4 regions of the Pseudomonas sp. TZ252 genome follow, and region 2 is predicted to be linked to each of the others. Evidence: predicted binding sites of a transcription regulator. Region 2 holds the regulator's gene; each other region holds the start of a gene.
What was found. The regulator FliA, encoded in region 2, starts transcription of late flagellar genes. The targets are predictions, from matches to a motif close to CTAAAGTTTNNNNNNNNNNNGCCGNTAA.
Positions count from the first base shown of each region.

Region 1: ACYAF3_RS06385 (methyl-accepting chemotaxis protein) is a predicted target of FliA. The motif match lies at 1,312-1,339, and genes of this name have one in related genera.
Region 3: motA (flagellar motor stator protein MotA) is a predicted target of FliA. The motif match lies at 3,491-3,518, and genes of this name have one in related genera.
Region 4: ACYAF3_RS29085 (methyl-accepting chemotaxis protein) is a predicted target of FliA. The motif match lies at 3,190-3,217, and genes of this name have one in related genera.

Region 1 covers NZ_CM148566.1:1,384,355-1,389,141, forward strand. Annotated here, with positions in the region: gene ACYAF3_RS06375 (NAD-dependent epimerase/dehydratase family protein) at 1-253, opposite strand, end outside; gene ACYAF3_RS06380 (M48 family metallopeptidase) at 397-1,218, opposite strand; gene ACYAF3_RS06385 (methyl-accepting chemotaxis protein) at 1,381-3,519, shown strand; gene ACYAF3_RS06390 (SOS response-associated peptidase) at 3,522-4,136, opposite strand; gene ACYAF3_RS06395 (MgtC/SapB family protein) at 4,562-4,787, shown strand, end outside.
Region 2 covers NZ_CM148566.1:54,755-59,541, forward strand. Annotated here, with positions in the region: gene ACYAF3_RS00275 (chemotaxis protein CheA) at 1-35, opposite strand, end outside; gene ACYAF3_RS00280 (protein phosphatase CheZ) at 236-1,024, opposite strand; gene ACYAF3_RS00285 (chemotaxis response regulator CheY) at 1,044-1,418, opposite strand; gene fliA (RNA polymerase sigma factor FliA) at 1,520-2,263, opposite strand; gene fleN (flagellar synthesis regulator FleN) at 2,260-3,102, opposite strand; gene flhF (flagellar biosynthesis protein FlhF) at 3,241-4,530, opposite strand; gene flhA (flagellar biosynthesis protein FlhA) at 4,614-4,787, opposite strand, start outside.
Region 3 covers NZ_CM148566.1:1,740,686-1,745,472, forward strand. Annotated here, with positions in the region: gene orn (oligoribonuclease) at 1-383, opposite strand, end outside; gene rsgA (small ribosomal subunit biogenesis GTPase RsgA) at 495-1,514, shown strand; gene motB (flagellar motor protein MotB) at 1,518-2,561, opposite strand; gene motA (flagellar motor stator protein MotA) at 2,581-3,432, opposite strand; gene ACYAF3_RS08105 (HDOD domain-containing protein) at 3,573-4,787, shown strand, end outside.
Region 4 covers NZ_CM148566.1:6,295,577-6,300,363, forward strand. Annotated here, with positions in the region: gene acnA (aconitate hydratase AcnA) at 146-2,878, shown strand; gene ACYAF3_RS29085 (methyl-accepting chemotaxis protein) at 3,251-4,787, shown strand, end outside.

The sequences.
Region 1 (4,787 bases), 1.3 Mb from region 2:
CGGCGCTGAAGATCACCCCGTCGAGGCCGCGCAGGGCGCGTTCCAGGCCGGCGTGGTCGAGCATCTCGGCGACCCGGCACTCGGGCTCCAGATAGGCGAGACGCTGGATCTGCGAAGAAGGACGGTGGATCAGCACCAGATCGTGACCGGCGGCCCTGATGGCGCGCGCGGCGTGATGTCCCAGCAGGCCGGTGGCTCCGAGTACGGCGTATTTCACATGAGCTCCAGGGCGTGAGAGTGGCTGTTCGTCCACGGGTCCCGCAAGCGGGTCGGCCAGCAGTCTAGGCCGAACACCGGCGAGATACCAAACAGCAGGTTACGGAAATACACAACAGGCGTTTCCGATGGTAAGCCTGTCGGCGCGCCGGCCGCCCCCCGCGACCGCGCGCCCTGGCCTCACTTGCCGCGCCTGGCCTGCTGGTACAGCGGCATCACCTTGGGAATCGCGGCCTGGAGATTGGCCATCCGCGAACTGTCGGAGGGGTGGGTGCTGGTGAACTCGGGCTGGCTGGCGCCGCCGCTGGCCCTGCCCATCTTCTGCCAGAGGGTGATCGCCGCTTCCGGGTTGTAGCCGGCGCGGGCGGCCAGCTCGAGACCGATCAGGTCGGCTTCGTTCTCGTTGGCACGACTGTTGGGCAGGGTCATCAGGTAGTCGACGCCGGTATTGGCCAGTTGCAGGCTTTCCTGGCCGAGGCCGGCCAGGGCGCCGATCTGGCTGGCCACCTGCACGCCGTAGGCCTTGGACATGGCCTCGCGCCCATGCTCGCGCAGGGCGTGGGCGATCTCGTGGCCCATCACCGCGGCTATCTCGTCGTCGGTGAGCTTCAGCTTGTCGATCAGCCCGGTGTAGAAAATGATCTTGCCGCCGGGACCGCAGTTGGCGTTGAGCTCGTCGCTCTTCACCACATTGACTTCCCAGTTCCAGCCGGTGGCGTCCGGGCGGAAGGCGGCGGTCTGCGGGATCAGCCGCTGGGCGATCGCCTTGACTCGCCGCGCGTCGGCGCTGCTGGTATCGAGCACGCCGGCGCTTTTCGCCTCGCCGAGAGTCTTCTGGTACGACTGTGCGTACATCTGGTCGACTTCCTGGCTGGACAACATGCTGAACATGTATTGCTTGCGGTCGACGCCGACGGCGCCGCCACTGGTGGTGTTCACTGCCTGGCAACCGGCGAGCAGCAGCGCGCCGGCGAGGGTGGCGAATCGGAAGGGATGAGCCATGGTCCTTTGTTCTCCTCTGAAGGCCGAGCGCATGGTAGGCCGCGCCTCGAACGCCGGCAACAGCCGTTGGCGAGGAAATCTCCGACGGCCGATTAAGGATTTGCCGTCCTCCTGCCGATAAGCTCCTCAGAGACAATTCCAACAAGGGTCAGAAGTCCCATCATGAAGCTCAAGTCGATCCAGTTTTCTGTCGCCGCCCTCGCCGGCGCCAGCGTTCTAAGCGTCGTCGTGGTGCTGGTGCTGTACGCCCTGTTCGCCGGCGCGCGAACGCAGGAGCTGGTGCAGCAACGCACCCAGGGCCTGTTGGAGAAGGTCATCAACGAGCGCCTGGTGGCCCTGGCCCGCGCCCAGGTCAGCCAGATCCAGCGCGAGCTGGAGTATCCGCTGACGGTGGTCCACGGCCTGGCCAACAGCACCCGCCTGCTCGGCGAGCCGGGCGCCGACGGCATGCCGCAGCTGAACGCCAGCCGCGACGAAATCTCCGCGCTGCTGCGCAGCACCGTGCAGAACAACCCCAAGCTGCTCGACACCTTCATGGCCTGGGAACCCAATGCCTTCGATACCGATGCCGCCTTCGCCGGGCAACCCGGCAAGGGCTACGGCCCGGACGGCCGCTACCTGCCCTGGTGGTATCGCGGCGCCGACGGCAAGCCGATCGTGGAGGCCATGGCCGACAGCATCGATAGCGAAAAGCTGCTGCCCACCGGGGTGCGCGAGAACGAGTTCTATGCCTGTCCGAAAGAGAACAAGCGTCCCTGCATCATCGACCCGGCCCCTTACGAAATGGGCGGCAAGACCGTGATGATGTCGTCCTTCAACGTGCCGATCATGGTCGGTGACCAGTTCCGCGGCGCAGTCGGTGCCGACCTCTCGCTGGCCTTCATCCAGGACCTGCTCAAGCGCGCCGACCAGCAGCTCTACGATGGCGCCGGGGAAATGGCGCTGATCGCCAGCAACGGCCGCCTGGTGGCCTACACCCGCGACGACAGCAAGCTCGGCGAGCCCGCCGGCAGCGTCCTCGACGGCAACGAAGTGGACAACCTGAAGAACCTCACGGTCGACCAGCCGCTCTACGACATCGACGCCGAGCACGGCCACATCGAGCTGTTCCTGCCTTTCACCATCGCCGACAGCGGCGTGCGCTGGACCCTCATGCTGCAGATTCCCCAGGCGGCGGTATTCGGCGAACTGCAGCAACTCCAGGGCGAGCTGAGCGACCAGCGCCAGCAGGATATCCTCGGCATGAGCCTGGCCGGCCTGGTGGTAGCGGCCCTCGGCCTGCTGGTGGTCTGGCTGGTCGGCTACGGCATCGCCCGGCCGCTGCGCCAATTGGTCGGCATGCTCGACGACATCGCCCAGGGCGAAGGCGACCTCACCCGCCGCCTGAGCAGCGAGCGCGCCGACGAGCTGGGCTCCATCGCCAAGGGCTTCAATACCTTCCTTGGCAAACTGCAGAACATGATCGGCCAGGTGGTGCAATCGGTGCAGAAGGTCAGCGACTCCTCGGAGCACACCGCCGACATCGCCATCCGCACCAACCAGGGCGTGCAGCAGCAACTGGCGGAGATCGAACTGGTGGCCACCGCGGTCCACGAGATGACCGCCACCGCCCAGGACGTGGCGCGCAACGCCACCCACGCCGCCGAGGCAGCCAACCACGCGGACCAGGCCGCGCACCAGGGCAAGCAGATCGTCGAAAGCAGCTCGGCGGCGATCCAGGCCCTGGCCAGCGAGATTGGCCGCGCGGTCGGAGTGGTGCAGAACCTGGCCAAGGACAGCGAAAACATCAACGCGATCCTGGTGGCGATCCGCGGTATCGCCGAGCAGACCAACCTGCTCGCCCTCAACGCCGCCATCGAGGCCGCCCGCGCCGGCGAGCAGGGTCGCGGTTTCGCGGTGGTGGCCGACGAGGTACGCAACCTGGCGCAGAAGACCCAGCAGGCCACCGAAGAAATCCAGAGCATGATCCAGCAGTTGCAGCAGGGCACCCGCGACGTGGTGAAGGTCATGCAGGACAGCCAGGAGCGCACCGACGACAGCGTGCGCCATGCGCGCCAGGCGGCCGAGGCGCTGGAATCGATCACCCAGGCGGTATCGGTGATCAACGACATGAACACCCAGATCGCCAGCGCCGCCGAGGAGCAGAGCGCGGTGGCCGAGGACATCAACCGCAACGTCGCCAACATCGGCCAGGTCGCCAACCAGGTGGCCGGCGGCGCCGACGAGGCCTCGCAGGCCAGCGCCGAGCTGACCCGCCTGGCCGAGCAGCAGCGGCGCCTGGTGAATCAGTTCAGGGTCTAGCGTCAGGCCGGGGTCAGGCACTCCGGCCCGTCGGTTTCAGGCTTGTTGACGAAGCCGGCCAGGGCCACGCTGCGCAGGTTCGGCTGGGGCTTGGCGAGCAGGCTTATCAGCGCCGGCAGCGGCGTGTCCGGAGCCAGCCAGGTATCCTGCTCGGCCTCGTCGAGCAGCAGCGGCCGGCGGAACTCGGCGGCCGCCTGGGATACCTGGGCCACGCTGAGCCAGGTTTGTCCATGCACCGGATAGGCCTCCCAGATGCCGGCGAAGAACAACAGGCGCTCGCCGGTGGAGACCCAGTACGGACGCTTGCGCACCCCGCGCCATTCATAGAAGCCGTTGGCCGGCAGCAGGCAGCGGCGCTGCTGGAACGCCTCGCGGAACATCGGTTGCTCGGCGAGGGTTTCCGCCCGTGCGTGGCTGGGCGTACGCGACAGGTCGGTGAGCCAGGCCGGGGTCAGCCCCCAGCGCGCCAGGTCGGCGCGGCGCGCACCGGCGTCCTCGCGAACCATCAGCACCTGGTTCGCCGGAGAAATGTTCCACTGCGCCCGCCAATCCGCCGGAAAGCCCGGCAGGGCCGCCAGCGACGGATTCCAGCGGAACAGGGCGTAACGACCACTCATGCTTGGCACTGCCTGGTGAGGGAAAGCCGCACAGTGTAACCCGAAGCGCCACACTGGCCTTGCCGAACGCAAGCTGAATGAAACCCAATCTTAACTTGACGCGCCTATCCTCCAGGCTTAAGGTGCCGCCCGCATTCTGTAACCCACACAGGAGTCCTGCATTGGACAACAGCCCTAGTCGATTGCGACAGGTCCATCCGGCGAGCTAGTCCAGCAGAACCCTCTGCCACTGCCTCGCCGAACATGGCGGACAGTGGCGATCCGCATCCCGTCCGGGATGACGCATCCCCATTTTCCCTTCGTGTCCCTTCCCTCGCGCCAACCGCGCAGCGGGAAGCCGCGGTCCTGCGCAATCCATCGTCCCTTATCCGCGCGGACCGTCGGCCCGCGCCAGCTCCGGCCGTCGGCCGGCAACGAGGTGAAACATGGATTGGAAAGTATTTCTCCTGCGCGTCGCGGTCGCGCTGGTCCTGGGCGCCCTGATCGGCGCCGAACGCCAGCTGCGCCAACGCCTCACCGGCCTGCGCACCAACGCGCTGGTCAGCACTGGCGCCTGCCTGTTCGTGCTGATGACCCAGGGCGTGCCCGGCCTGGCCGGCGACGCTTCACGGATCGCCGCCTATGTAGTCTCCGGGATCGGCTTCCTCGGCG
Region 2 (4,787 bases):
TCCTGGAGGATTTCTTCATCGGCGTCGAAGCTCATTCGGCTGCTCCCAGAGACGTGTTACTCGAAAGGATCGGCAGGACCGCTGTCCTGCCGGAAATACCGGCCCGGCTTTCCGGACCGACTTCAGCCCGCCCGCCGGGATCACCGGCATGACGAAGGCTGTGCCAGCAGCCCGCGGATGCCAGCGTTCAATGCTTACTTAACGGCAGCGATGCCGCAGTCTTGAGCCGGGCGGGTCAGAAACCCAGGCTGGACAGCAGATCGTCCACGTCATCCTGCCCGGACACCACATCCTCTCGTTTTTCCGCGGCGACCTGCGGCCCCTCGCCCTTGGCCGAACGCTCCAGCGCGGCCTGGTGGCGCATGCTCACGTGGTCGTGCTCGATCCCGGCGTAACGGTCCACCTGGCCGGCCATCCAGACCAGCTTCACGAGGTTGCTCTCGACCTCGGTGACCAGCTTGGTGACACGCTTGATCACCTGGCCGGTCAGGTCCTGGTAATCCTGCGCCAGCAGGATGTCATTGAGCTGCGAGGACAACTGGCCGGCGTTCTCGCCGCTGCGCACGAGGAACTGTTCGATGCGCTTGGCCAGCTCGCGGAAGCCGTCAGCGTCGATTTCCCGGCGCATGAAGCGTTGCCACTCCTGGTGCAGCTCCCGCGAATCGTCGCCCAACTGGTTGACCAGCGGGGCGCTCTGCTCCACCAGGTCCATGGTCCGGTTGGCGGCCTTCTCGGTCATTTCCACCACGTAGGAAAGACGATCGGTGGCATCGGCGATCTGCGACATTTCCTGCGCGTGGGGGGAATGCGGGTCGATCTGGAAATCGACGATGGCGTTGTGCAGTTCGCGGGTCAGCTTGCCCACTTCCTGGTAGAGGCCACGGTCCCTGGCCTGGCTGAGCTCCTGGATCAATTGCACCGCCTGCTGGAAGTGCCCCCGTTCGAGACAGTCCACCAGTTCGCGCGCATGTTTTTTCAGGGTCGATTCGAATTCGTCGCCCGTGGAATCGTTACCAAGCACCATGACACCCTCTTGGCCGGCTTCAGCCGTTGACCCGCTCGAAAATCTTCTCGATCTTTTCCTTCAGGACCTGAGCGGTGAAGGGTTTGACCACATAGCCGTTGACCCCGGCCTGGGCCGCTTCGATGATCTGGTCGCGCTTGGCCTCGGCGGTGACCATCAGCACCGGCAGATGCTTGAGGCGCTCGTCGGCGCGAACCGCGCGCAGCAGATCGATGCCGGTCATGCCCGGCATGTTCCAGTCGGTGACGAGAAAGTCGAAATTGCCGCTGTGCAGCATCGGCAGCGCCGTGGTGCCGTCGTCGGCCTCGGCGGTATTGGTGAAGCCCAAGTCCCGCAAGAGGTTCTTGATGATGCGTCTCATCGTGGAAAAGTCGTCCACGATGAGAATTTTCATGTTCTTGTCCAAGTAAACCTCCGTACAGACCAGAGCGCGCCCCAGGGGACGCGCCACACATTCTTTTGCGTTAACGGTTACAAGCTGCGGTCGAGGCCGGTTCAGGCCGACCGCCAATCGGCCAGGCGCGCGCGCAAACGCGCGGCGCACTGGCTGTGCAACTGGCTGACCCGCGATTCGCTGACGCCCAGTACCTCGCCGATCTCCTTGAGGTTGAGTTCCTCGTCGTAATACAACGCCAGCACCAGGCGCTCGCGCTCCGGCAACTTGGCGATGGCATCCGCCAGGGCCGCCTGGAAACGTTCGTCGAGCAGGCCGTGGATCGGTTCGTTGTGACTGAGGCTGGTGTCTTCCGGCAATCCATGTTCGCCGTCCTGCAACAGGTCGTCGAAGCTGTACAGGCGGCTGCCCTGCGTGTCGCTGAGGATGCCGTAGTAATCTTCGAGGCTCAATTGGAGTTCGGCAGCAACTTCGTGATCTTTAGCGTCGCGTCCGGTTCTCGCCTCGATCGCGCGGATCGCGTCGGTCACCATGCGCGTGTTGCGGTGCACCGAACGCGGCGCCCAGTCGCCCTTGCGGACCTCGTCGAGCATGGCCCCGCGGATGCGGATGCCGGCATAGGTCTCGAAGCTGGCGCCCTTGCCGGCGTCGTATTTCTTCGCGGCCTCGAGCAGGCCGATCATGCCGGCCTGCATCAGGTCCTCCACCTGCACGCTGGCCGGCAGGCGGCCGAGCAGGTGATAGGCGATGCGCTTGACCAGTGGTGCGTAACGCTGGATCAGTTGCTCCTGGGAGTTCTGCGCTTGCGCCTTGCTATACATACGCACTCCAGAGGCCGCTGTCATACGGCCGAACCTGTCGCGGGGTGTTGGACCAGTCGTTCGACGAAGAACTCCAGGTGCCCGCGCGGGTTGGCCGGCAGCGGCCAGCTATCGACCTTCTGCGCGACCGCCTTGAAGGCCAGGGACGCCTTCGAGCGGGGGAATGCCTCGTATACGGCTCGCTGTTTCTGCACGGCCTTGCGTACCGACTCGTCGTAAGGGATGACACCTACATACTGTAGTGCGACGTCGAGGAAACGGTCAGTGACCTTGGTCAGTTTGGCGAACAGGTTGCGTCCTTCCTGCGGGCTGTGGGCCATGTTGGCCAGGACCCGGAAGCGGGTCATGCCGTGGTCGCGGTTGAGCAGTTTGATCAGGGCGTAGGCATCGGTGATCGAGGTCGGCTCGTCGCAGACGACCAGCAGCACCTCCTGCGCGGCGCGGACGAAACTGACCACCGAATCGCCGATCCCGGCGGCAGTGTCGACGACCAGGACATCGAGGTTGTCGCTGATATCGCTGAACGCCTGGATCAGCCCCGCATGCTGCATCGGCGAGAGGTGCACCATGCTCTGCGTGCCGGAGGCCGCGGGAACGATGCGCACGCCACCGGGACCGAGGAGGAGGACATCGCGCAGTTCGCAGCGTCCCTCGATCACGTCGGCCAGGGTGCGCTTGGGCGTGAGTCCCAGCAGGACGTCGACGTTGGCCAGGCCGAGGTCGGCATCCAGCAGCATGACGCGACGGCCGAGATCGGCCAGAGCCAGTGCCAGGTTCACCGACACATTGGTCTTGCCGACGCCGCCCTTGCCGCCAGTTACTGCGATCACCTGTACGGGATGCATGCTACCCATCTGCTTCATACCTTGTGTTGTCGTCTTCCCGGAACGCCCCTTCCAGCGCTCTCCGGTATTGGCGGGAACGATGCGCCATCGCTCCCGGCCCGGCGGAAGCCACCTTCGCTTCCGTCACCCGCGCCACGCGCGGTTCTTCCCACATCCTCAGCCGGCACGCCGCGCCGGTTGCTGGTAGAGCCCGGCGAACATCTCGGCCATGGCGTCCTCGCTGGGCTCTTCCGGTGCCTGCAGGCTCACCGCCCGGCTGACCAGTTGGTGACTGCGCGCCACCTGCAGGTCGTCCGGAATCCGCGGCCCATCCGCCAGATAGGCTACCGGGAGACGCTGGGCGATAGCCAGCGCCATCGATTCACCGAGGCTGCCCGCCTCGTCCAGCTTAGTCAGGATGCAGCCCGCCAGCCCGCAGTGCCGATAGGTCTGGTAGGCCGACTTGAGCACCTGGCTCTGGCTGGTGGTGGCCATCACCAGGTAATTCTTCACGTTCAGGCTCGGCGACGCCAGTGCCTCGAGCTGCATGCGCAATGCCGGGTCGCTGGCCGGCAGGCCGGCGGTATCGATCAGCACCATGCGCTTGCGCGCCAGCGGCGCCAGGGCCTGGATCAGCGACTGGCCGGGATCGACCAGGGTCACCGGTACGTTGAGGATCCGACCGAGGGTCTTGATCTGCTCCTGGGCGCCGATCCGGTAGCTGTCCATGCTCACCAGCGCCAGGCTCTGGGCGCCGTACTTGAGGACGTAGCGCGCGGCCATCTTCGCCAGGGTGGTGGTCTTGCCGGCACCTGCCGGGCCGACCAGGGCCAGTACGCCGCCCGCGTCGAGCGGGTCCTGCTCGGGGGTCTGCACGGCACGCGACAGGTGCGCCAACAGCATGCGCCAGGCCTGGCGCGTATCGCCCACCGCGGCGACCCGCTCCAGCAACGGCTTGCTCAGCTCCGCCGGCAAGCCCATGCGCTGCAGGCGCCGCCAGAGATTGGCCTGCTGCGGACGCTGGTGCTGCAACTGGCCCCAGGCGATGGAACCCAGTTGTACCTCGATCAGCTCGCGCAGGCCGTTCAGTTCGAAACGCATTGCCTCGAGGGTCTGGCCGCCCGCCTGGGGCTTGGCCTGCGCCGCCGTCATGGACTCGGCCAGGGACGGACGCGCCGGCTTCTCCTCGGCGAACAATTGACGGTCCTTGCGCTGGGTTTCCGCCGGACGCGCCGTCAACTCGGCGCGCGCCTCTGCGATCCGCGCCTGGGTCTTGCGCAGCTCCACTTCCAGCGCCGGGTTGGGCTTGCTCGGCGCCGGCGGGGCCTGGTAATCCAGCGCCGCGGTCAGCTCGATGCCGCCGGCGACCCGGCGGTTGCCGAGAATCGCGGCGTCCGGACCCAGTTCGTCGCGGACCAGTTTCATGGCCTGGCGCATATCGGCGGCGAAGAAGCGTTTGACTTGCATTGCCCGAACCCCTCAGTTCAGTAGTCTTGCCGGCAACCTCAGGTTGCCCGGTGTGCCGGCCCTGGAGCCGGCGCAGCCCTCGTTCAGTTCTGTCCCACCGTCGCGACGATGGTGACTTGCTTGTTGTCCGGGATTTCCTGGTAGGCCAGCACATGCATGCTGGGCACCGCCATCCGCGCGAAGCGCGACATCATCGAGCGGATCGGTCCGGCAACCAGCAGGATCGCCGGCTTACCGAGCATCTCCTGGCGTTGCGC
Region 3 (4,787 bases), 1.7 Mb from region 2:
TAGTGGAAGTAGCCTTCCAGCCTGGGCATGTGCCTATAGAGGAAGCGGCGGTCCTGGCAGATGCTGTTGCCGCAGATCGGCGAGCTGCGCTTGGGCACCCACTGCTCGAGGAAGGCCAGGGTCTGCGCCTCGGCCTCGGCCATGCTCACGGTACTTTCCCGAACCCTCTGGGTCAGGCCGGACTGGCCGTGCTGGCGGGTATTCCACTCGTCCATGCCGGCGAGGATTTCCTCTGGCTGGTGGATGGCGATCACCGGTCCTTCGGCCAGGGTGTTGAGGTCACTGTCGGTGACGATGGTGGCCATCTCGATGATGACGTCCCGGTCCGGATCGAGGCCGGTCATCTCCAGGTCGATCCAGATAAGGTTCTGCGGGTTCTGCATGGGGAGTCGCTCCAGTCGCTATGCCGTGCATTCTAGCGTGGAACGCCGCCGCGCGAATGATGGCGGCGCGCCCATGTTAAACTCGCCGCCGATTTTTCATGCGGACGCATCATGGCCAAACGCCACTTGACCCGCCGGCAGAGCTGGCGCATCGAAAAGATCCAGGAAGAACGCGCGGCCCGGGCGGCCCGTCGCGAGTCGCGTGCAGTGGAAGAGCTGGAGGGCGGCGACCTGGGACCGGAGCAGACCGGCCAGGTGATCGCTCATTTCGGGGTTCAGGTAGAGGTCGAGTCCGCCGACGGCCAGGTTTCCCGCTGTCACCTGCGCGCCAACCTGCCGGCACTGGTGACTGGCGACCAGGTGGTCTGGCGCGCCGGCAACCAGGGCATCGGCGTGATCGTCGCGCAATTGCCGCGCCGCTCCGAGCTGTGCCGCCCGGACATGCGCGGGCTGCTCAAGCCGGTGGCGGCCAACGTCGACCGCATCGTCATCGTCTTCGCCCCGCGTCCCGAACCGCACGCCAACCTGATCGACCGTTACCTGATCGCCGCCGAACATGCCGGCATCCAGCCGCTGCTGCTGCTGAACAAGGCCGATCTGGTCGACGAGAGCAATGCCGAAGGCATCGATGCGCTGCTGAATGTCTACCGCACCCTGGGTTACCCGCTGATCGAGGTGTCGGCCTTCAATGGCCTGGCGATGGACGAACTGCGCGGCGCGCTGGACGGTCACGTGAGCGTCTTCGTCGGGCAGTCCGGGGTGGGCAAGTCGTCGCTGGTGAATGCCTTGTTGCCAGGTGTCGACACACGTGTCGGCGACCTCTCCACGGTGACCGGCAAGGGCACCCATACCACCACCACCGCGCGACTGTTCCATTTTCCCGGCGGCGGCGACCTGATCGACTCGCCCGGCATCCGTGAGTTCGGCCTGGGGCACGTGTCGCGAGACGATGTCGAGGCCGGTTTCATCGAATTCCGCGACCTGCTCGGGCATTGCCGCTTCCGCGACTGCAAGCACGACCGTGAACCAGGTTGCGCCCTGCTCCAGGCCTTGGAGGACGGGCGCATTATGCCGCAACGCATGGCCAGCTACCGGCACATTCTGGCAAGCATGCCGGAAACGGACTACTGAACCTCAGTCGCCCTTGATCTGCTCCAGCTTCAGGCTGCCGCCGTCGTCGAACAGGTTGAGCTTCTTCTGCACCTCGTCCGCCGGTAGCGAAGGTTGCGCGCCCGCCGCCGGTGCCTCGGCAGCCGGCTTCGGCTGCTCGCCCGGGGCAGCCGCAGGGGCGCTGGCTTCGGGAGCGCCGGTCTCGCCTTCGATGGCCTTCTGCGCCTTGCGGGTCAGGACCACGATGTCGATCCGCCGGTTCACCGGGTTCAGCGGGTCCTTGTCGTCGAACAGGCGTGCCGAGGCATAGCCGACAACCTGGGCGATCTGCCCTTCCGGATAGCCGCCGGCGACCAGCGCACGGCGCGCGGCGTTGGCGCGATTGGCCGATAGCTCCCAGTTGCCGAAGTCGCCGTTGCCGGCATAGGGCTTGGCGTCGGTGTGGCCGCTGATGCTGATCTTGTTCGGCACCTGGCGGATGGTCTCGGCCATGGCCAGCAGGATGTCCTCGAAATACGGCTGCAGGCGCGCGCTGCCGAGGTCGAACATCGGCCGGTTGGCGGCGTCGACGATCTGGATGCGCAGGCCGTCGCGGGTGATCTCGAAGTGGATCTGGTCCTTGAAGTCCTTGAGCATCGGATTTTCGTCGACCTTGTTCTGCAACTCCTGCAGCAGCAGCGCCAGGCGCTCTCGCTCAACCTGCTCGGCGAGGTTCTCGGCCTGGTCGGCGTTGACCTGGTGGTCCTGCTCGGGGCTGATCCGGCTTTCGTTGGAGTCCGGCTGGGCCTGGACCTGCGGATTGAGGGTCTTGTCCGGCGCCGGCGTCGGCGTGCCGCCGAGGTCGATGACGTAGGGGCTGGCGCTTTCGCTGAAACCGATGGGGTCCTGGAAGTATCCGGAAATCGCCTTCTTCTGCTCCGGGGTGGCCGAAGACAGCAGCCAGAGCACCAGGAAGAACGCCATCATCGCCGTGGCGAAGTCGGCGAAGGCGATCTTCCACGAGCCGCCGTGGTGGCCGGCGGCATAGCGCTTGACGCGCTTGACGATGATCGGCTGGTTATTGTCCATCTATCGACAGTGCCTCCACTCAGCGGCCACGCACGGCCTGCTCGAGCTCGGCGAAGGTCGGCCGATGGGCGGGCAGCAGCACCTTGCGGCCGAACTCGACGGCCAGCGAAGGCGGCATGCCGGAAGCGGAAGCGACCAGGCAGGCCTTGATCGCCTCGAACAGGTTCAACTCTTCCTTGGCATCGTGCTCCAGCGCGACGGCCAGCGGGCCGACGAAGCCGTAGGCGGCGAGAATCCCGAGGAAGGTACCCACCAGGGCGGCGGCGACGTGGTGGCCGATCTCCGCCTGGCTGCCTTCGCCAAGCAACGCCATGGTGATGACAATGCCGAGTACCGCGGCGACGATACCGAAGCCCGGCAGGGCGTCGGCGACCTTGGTCACCGCGTGGGACGGATGCTCCAGGTCCTCCTTGAGACTGGACAGCTCCATGTCGAACAGGCCTTCCAGCTCGTGCGGCGCCATGTTGCCGGAGGACATGATGCGCAGGTAGTCACAGACATAGGCGGTCATCCGCTCGTCCTTCAGCACGCCGGGGTACTTGCTGAAGATGGGACTGGCCGCGGGGTCCTCGATGTCCGCCTCGATCGCCATCATCCCTTCGCGCCGGCTCTTGTTGAGGATCTCGTAGAGCATGCCCAGCACCTCGAGGTAGTAGGTCTGGGTAAAGCGGTTGCTGAACATCTTCGGCGCTTTCTTCAGCACCACCATGAACGTGCTGCCCGGGTTGGACTGGAGGAACGCCCCCAGTGCCGCGCCACCGATGATCAGGACCTCGAAGGGCTGGATGATGGCGCCGATCTTGCCGCCGGAGAGCAGGAAGCCCCCGAGGACACTGGCGAAAACGACGATGATGCCGATGATTTTTGACATGAGGACCGGACGTGCGAAATGAACAGGATAAGGAGGGGGACTGCTAGGCTCCCTCTTGTTATCGGTTGCTAGCCGCAAGACTATAGTCCGAATACTCGAAAAGCCAGTTCGCCGCCTCGCCGACACCGAGCCCGACACCCATGACAGACCGCCTCGCCGCCTGGCTCGAAGAGCTCGACCGGCAACCCCTGCCGATCCCCGCCAGCCACTATGCCGGCCTGCACGCCGCGCTGAGCGACAGCCGTCGCTCGCTGCGCGAGATCGCCGACCAGTTGCAGGGCAGCCCGACACTGGCTTTGTCCATCCTGCGCGAGGCCAATCGCGCCGAGAGCGCCCGCGACAACCCCGCGGAAAGCCTGGAGGTGGCCCTCAGCCGCCTCGGCCTGGCGCGCGCGAGCCAACTTCTGAAGACCCTGCCGAGCATCCAGGATGCGGAGATGCCCAGGGTCCTCGGGCAGATGCTGCTGATCAGCCAGCACGCCATGCAGCAGGCCAGCGGCCTGTTCGGCGCGCGCCTGGCCAGGCTCTGGCAGGAAATCCACTGGGGCAGCCTGCTGACCATGGCTCCGGTCTGGGCGCTGGCCAACGCCCGCCCGCAGCTGCTGGAGCAATGGCAGCAACGCGTGCTGGTACAGGGCGAACCGACCCTGCGAGTGGAGCGCGAACTGCTCGGCATGCGCCTGCTGCCGATCTGCCTGGCGCTGGCCGAACGCTGGCGGCTACCGCAGTGGGTCATCCAGGGCTATCGCCTGCTCGCCTGCGACCGTCGCCTGCTGGTTCGAGCCCTGCGTATCGCCCGCGACCATCAGTCGCCCCTGCTCCAGCAACAGCAACTCGATGCCCAGCCCGATCTCGCCCGCTGGCTGACCCAGCCGGCCAACTGCACTCTCCTCGCCAATGGCCTGGCCATCGCCGCGCACCAGAGCTGGGACGGGCCGCACATGCTGCGCTGGCAGCGCCTGACCGGCCTGTACCTGGGCCAGCCGCTGACCGAAGTCCAGCAGCAGGTGCACATGCTCGCCGCGCAAAGCGCGCGCCTGCACGCCCGGCCGCCGCTGTGGCATCCGGCGGTGGCCTTGATCTGGCCCTGGCAGGCCAGCCGCTGGCGTGCCGAAGCGGCACCCCCGCCGCCGCCCTCGGCGGAAGCCCTGGCCGAGTGGCGGCAGCATTGCGCCGAGTTGCTCCGCGAGCCCAGCCCGTTCAGCAACGTGGTGCAGCTCACCGCCTGTGCCCGCGATGCGCTGCGCGCCTGCGGCCTGCAAAGGATGCTGCTGCTGGTGGCCGATCGCACCCAGGTACACGTGCTGGCGCAGCAGAGCGCCGGACTCGAGCCGGGCCAGGAGAAATTGCAACTG
Region 4 (4,787 bases), 200 kb from region 2:
CGCGCATTACCGAGGTAACGGCACCCTGGCGTCCGCGGACGCCGCGGGTCCCGGGCGAAGCCAGGCACTATCGGCTCGACGACGGGCCTGGCGTCAGGACGAGGCCAGGCCCGCCGCCCCCGGGCCCGCCGTGAGGAAATCAGAAATGCCTGCTTTGGACAGCCTGAAAACCCTTCGCAGTCTCGCTGTGGACGGCAAGACCTACCACTACTACAGCCTCCCGGAAGCCGCCCGGACCCTGGGCGATCTCGGCAAGCTGCCGATGTCGCTGAAGGTCCTGCTGGAAAACCTCCTGCGCTGGGAGGACGGCAGCACCGTCACCGGCGACGACCTCAAGGCCCTCGCCGGCTGGCTCAGGGAGCGCCGTTCCGACCGCGAGATCCAGTACCGCCCGGCGCGGGTCCTGATGCAGGACTTCACCGGGGTGCCCGCGGTGGTCGACCTGGCCGCCATGCGCGCGGCCATGGCCAAGGCCGGCGGCGACCCGCAGAAGATCAACCCGCTGTCGCCGGTGGACCTGGTCATCGACCACTCGGTGATGGTCGACAAGTTCGCCAGCGAATCGGCCTTCGAACAGAACGTCGAGATCGAGATGCAGCGCAACGGCGAACGCTACGCCTTCCTGCGCTGGGGCCAGAACGCCTTCGACAACTTCAGCGTGGTACCGCCGGGCACCGGCATCTGCCACCAGGTCAACCTGGAGTACCTGGGCCGCACGGTCTGGACCAAGGACGAGGATGGCAGGACCTACGCCTTCCCCGACACCCTGGTCGGCACCGACTCCCACACCACCATGATCAACGGCCTCGGCGTGCTCGGCTGGGGCGTCGGCGGCATCGAGGCGGAAGCCGCCATGCTCGGCCAGCCGGTATCGATGCTGATCCCCGAGGTCATCGGCTTCAAGCTCACCGGCAAGCTGCGCGAGGGCATCACCGCCACCGACCTGGTGCTGACCGTCACGCAGATGCTGCGCAAGAAGGGCGTGGTGGGGAAATTCGTCGAGTTCTACGGCGACGGCCTGGCCGACCTGCCCCTGGCGGACCGCGCCACCATCGCCAACATGGCCCCGGAATACGGCGCCACCTGCGGCTTCTTCCCGGTGGACGAGATCACCCTCGGCTACCTGCGCCTGTCCGGACGTCCGGAAAGCACGGTCAAGCTGGTCGAGGCCTACAGCAAGGAACAGGGCCTGTGGCGCGAGAAGGGCCACGAGCCGGTGTTCACCGACACCCTGCACCTGGACATGGGCGAAGTCGAGGCCAGCCTGGCCGGACCGAAGCGCCCGCAGGACCGCGTGGCCCTGCAGAACGTCGCCAGCGCCTTCAACGAGTTCCTCGGCCTGCAGTTGCATCCCTCCAGCACCGAAGAAGGCCGCCTGCTCAGCGAGGGCGGCGGCGGCACCGCGGTCGGCGCCAACGCCGCCTTCGGCGAGATCGACTACCAGCACGACGGCCAGACCCACCGCCTGAAGAACGGCGCGGTGGTGATCGCCGCCATCACCTCCTGCACCAACACCTCCAACCCCAGCGTGATGATGGCCGCCGGCCTGCTGGCGAAGAAGGCGGTGGAAAAAGGCCTGCAACGCAAGCCCTGGGTGAAGAGTTCGCTGGCGCCGGGCTCCAAGGTGGTCACCGACTACTTCAAGGCCGCCGGCCTGACCCGCTACCTCGACGAACTCGGCTTCGACCTGGTCGGCTACGGCTGCACCACCTGCATCGGCAACTCCGGCCCGCTGCTGGAGCCGATCGAGAAAGCCATCCAGCAGGCCGACCTGACCGTCGCCTCGGTACTCTCCGGCAACCGCAACTTCGAAGGCCGCGTGCACCCGTTGGTGAAGACCAACTGGCTGGCCTCGCCGCCGCTGGTGGTGGCCTACGCCCTGGCCGGCAGCGTGCGGATCAACCTCAGCGAGGAACCGCTGGGCACCGGCAAGGACGGCCAGCCGGTCTACCTGAAGGACATCTGGCCGAGCCAGAAGGAAATCGCCGAGGCGATCCAGAAGGTCGACACCGAGATGTTCCACAAGGAGTACGCCGAGGTCTTCGCCGGCGACGAGAAATGGCAGGCGATCCAGGTGCCGCAGTCGGACACCTACGAGTGGCAGGCCGACTCCACCTACATCCAGCATCCACCCTTCTTCGAACACATCGCCGAGGCGCCGCCGGCCATCGCCGACGTCGAGCAGGCGCGGGTGCTGGCGGTGCTGGGCGACTCGGTGACCACCGACCACATCTCCCCTGCCGGCAACATCAAGGCCGACAGCCCGGCCGGCCGCTACCTGCGCGAGCACGGCGTGGAACCGAAGGACTTCAACTCCTACGGCTCCCGTCGCGGCAACCATGAGGTGATGATGCGCGGCACCTTCGCCAACATCCGCATCAAGAACGAGATGCTCGGCGGCGAGGAAGGCGGCAATACCCTGTACGTGCCCAGCGGCGAGAAACTGGCGATCTACGACGCGGCCATGCGTTACCAGGAGGACGGCACCCCGCTGGTGATCGTCGCCGGCAAGGAATACGGCACCGGCTCGTCGCGCGACTGGGCGGCCAAGGGTACCAACCTGCTGGGCGTGAAGGCGGTGATCGCGGAGAGCTTCGAGCGCATCCACCGCTCCAACCTGGTCGGCATGGGCGTGCTGCCGTTGCAGTTCGAGAACGGCCAGGACCGCAAGAGCCTGAAGCTGACCGGCAAGGAGGTGCTGAACATCCGCGGCCTCGGCGGCGAACTCAAGCCGCACATGCCGCTCAGCGTGGAAGTGACCCGCGAGGACGGCAGCCAGGACAGCTTCAAGGTCCTCTGCCGCATCGACACCCTCAACGAGGTCGAGTACTTCAAGGCCGGCGGCATCCTCCACTACGTGCTGCGCAGCATGCTCTGAGGCAGCGGCGGTACGCGCGGAGGGGTGGCTTCGGCCACCCCTTTTTCATTCCGGCGCCCGGGGCCGCGAGCGCTTCGCAGGGCGAACGACGCCCCGGCGTCATCCGCCGATACCCCGCAGGACCGGCGGATGGCCGCCTCGCGCTTATCCGCCAGGCCCCTCCCCAGCCCATGCGCGCCGCCGGGAACGACACGAAACCGTAACGCATTGACCTCCATCAGCGAATCCGCCATCTATCCGACCACGTGGTCGGTTCTCATGCTTTGGGTCAATAGCTATCTGTTTTTCCTCGTGAAAGCATTCACAAATCCCTCATGTGAAAGGCGTTTTCGCCGATGTAGAGGTAAATGCTTCACTTGTTTTGGAAGGCCCATGCGCAACAATCAGCCCATCACCCAGCACGAGCGCGTCTATCCGGCGGAACAACGCCTGATCACCACCACCAATCTCAAAGGCATCATCACCTACTGCAACGAAGCCTTCATCGACATCAGCGGCTTCAGCCGCGAGGAGCTGATGTCCGCGCCGCACAACCTGATCCGTCACCCCGACGTCCCGCCGGCGGTGTTCGCCCACATGTGGACCACCCTCAAAGCCGGCCGCCCGTGGATGGGGATCGTCAAGAACCGCTGCAAGAACGGCGACCACTACTGGGTCAGCGCCTATGTCACGCCGATCTACGACCAGGGCGCGGTGGTCGGCTACGAGTCGGTGCGGGTCAAGCCGACCGCCGAACAGATCCAGCGCGCCGAGGCCCTCTACCGTCGCCTCGGCGCCGGCAAGCCGGCGATCCCCCGGCGCGACCGCTGGCTGCCGGTACTGCTCGACTGGCTGCCGTTCATCCTGATCAGCCAGATCGGCTTCCTCATCGGTATCTGGCTGAACTCCTGGTGGGGCTTCATCCTCGCCGGCCTGCTCGCCGTTCCGCTCGGCCTGGCCGGACTGCGCTGGCAGAAGCGCGGGCTGAAGCGCCTGATGCGGCTCGCCGAACAGACCACCTCCGACCCGCTGATCGCGCAGATGTACACCGACAGCCGCGGCGACCAGGCGCGCCTGGAAATGGCCATCCTCAGCCAGGACGCGCGCCTGAAGACCTGCCTGACGCGCCTGCAGGACACCGCCGAATACCTCACCGAACAGGCGCGCCAGGCCGACACCCTGGCCCACCACAGCTCCGCCGGTCTGGAACAGCAGCGCGCAGAGACCGAACAGGTGGCCACCGCGGTCAACGAGATGGCCGCCACCACCCAGGAAGTGGCGAACAATGTCCAGTTGACCGCCGACGCCACACAGAAGGCCAACGAACTGACCTCGCGCGGCCGCGACATCGCCGCGGAGACGCGCAACGCCATCCAGCGCCTGTCGGAGTCGGTGGGCGAGACCGGGGCCGCGGTGAGTCGCCTGGCCCAGGACAGCAACGAGATCGGCGGCGTGGTCGATGTGATCAAGGGCATCGCCGACCAGACCAACCTGCTCGCCCTCAACGCCGCCATCGAGGCGGCGCGGGCCGGCGACCAGGGACGCGGCTTCGCCGTGGTGGCCGACGAAGTGCGCTCGCTGGCGCAACGCACCGCGGCCTCCACCGAGCAGATCCACCACCTGATCGCCAAGTTGCAGAACACCGCCAACGATGCGGTACATACCATGGAGAGCGGCCTGCAGCAGGCCGAAGCCGGGGTCCAGCGGGTGCTGGAAGCCGACAGCGCGCTGGTCGGCATCAGCGAGGCGGTCAGCAACATCACCGAGATGACCACCCAGATCGCCGCCGCCGCGGAGGAACAGAGCGCGGTGGCCGAGGAAATCAACCGCAACATCAGCACCATCGCCGCCCTGGCCGAGCAGACCTCCGACGAGGCGCTGCGCACGGCGAAACTGAGCGAGGAACTGACCACCACCGCGCAGAGCCAGT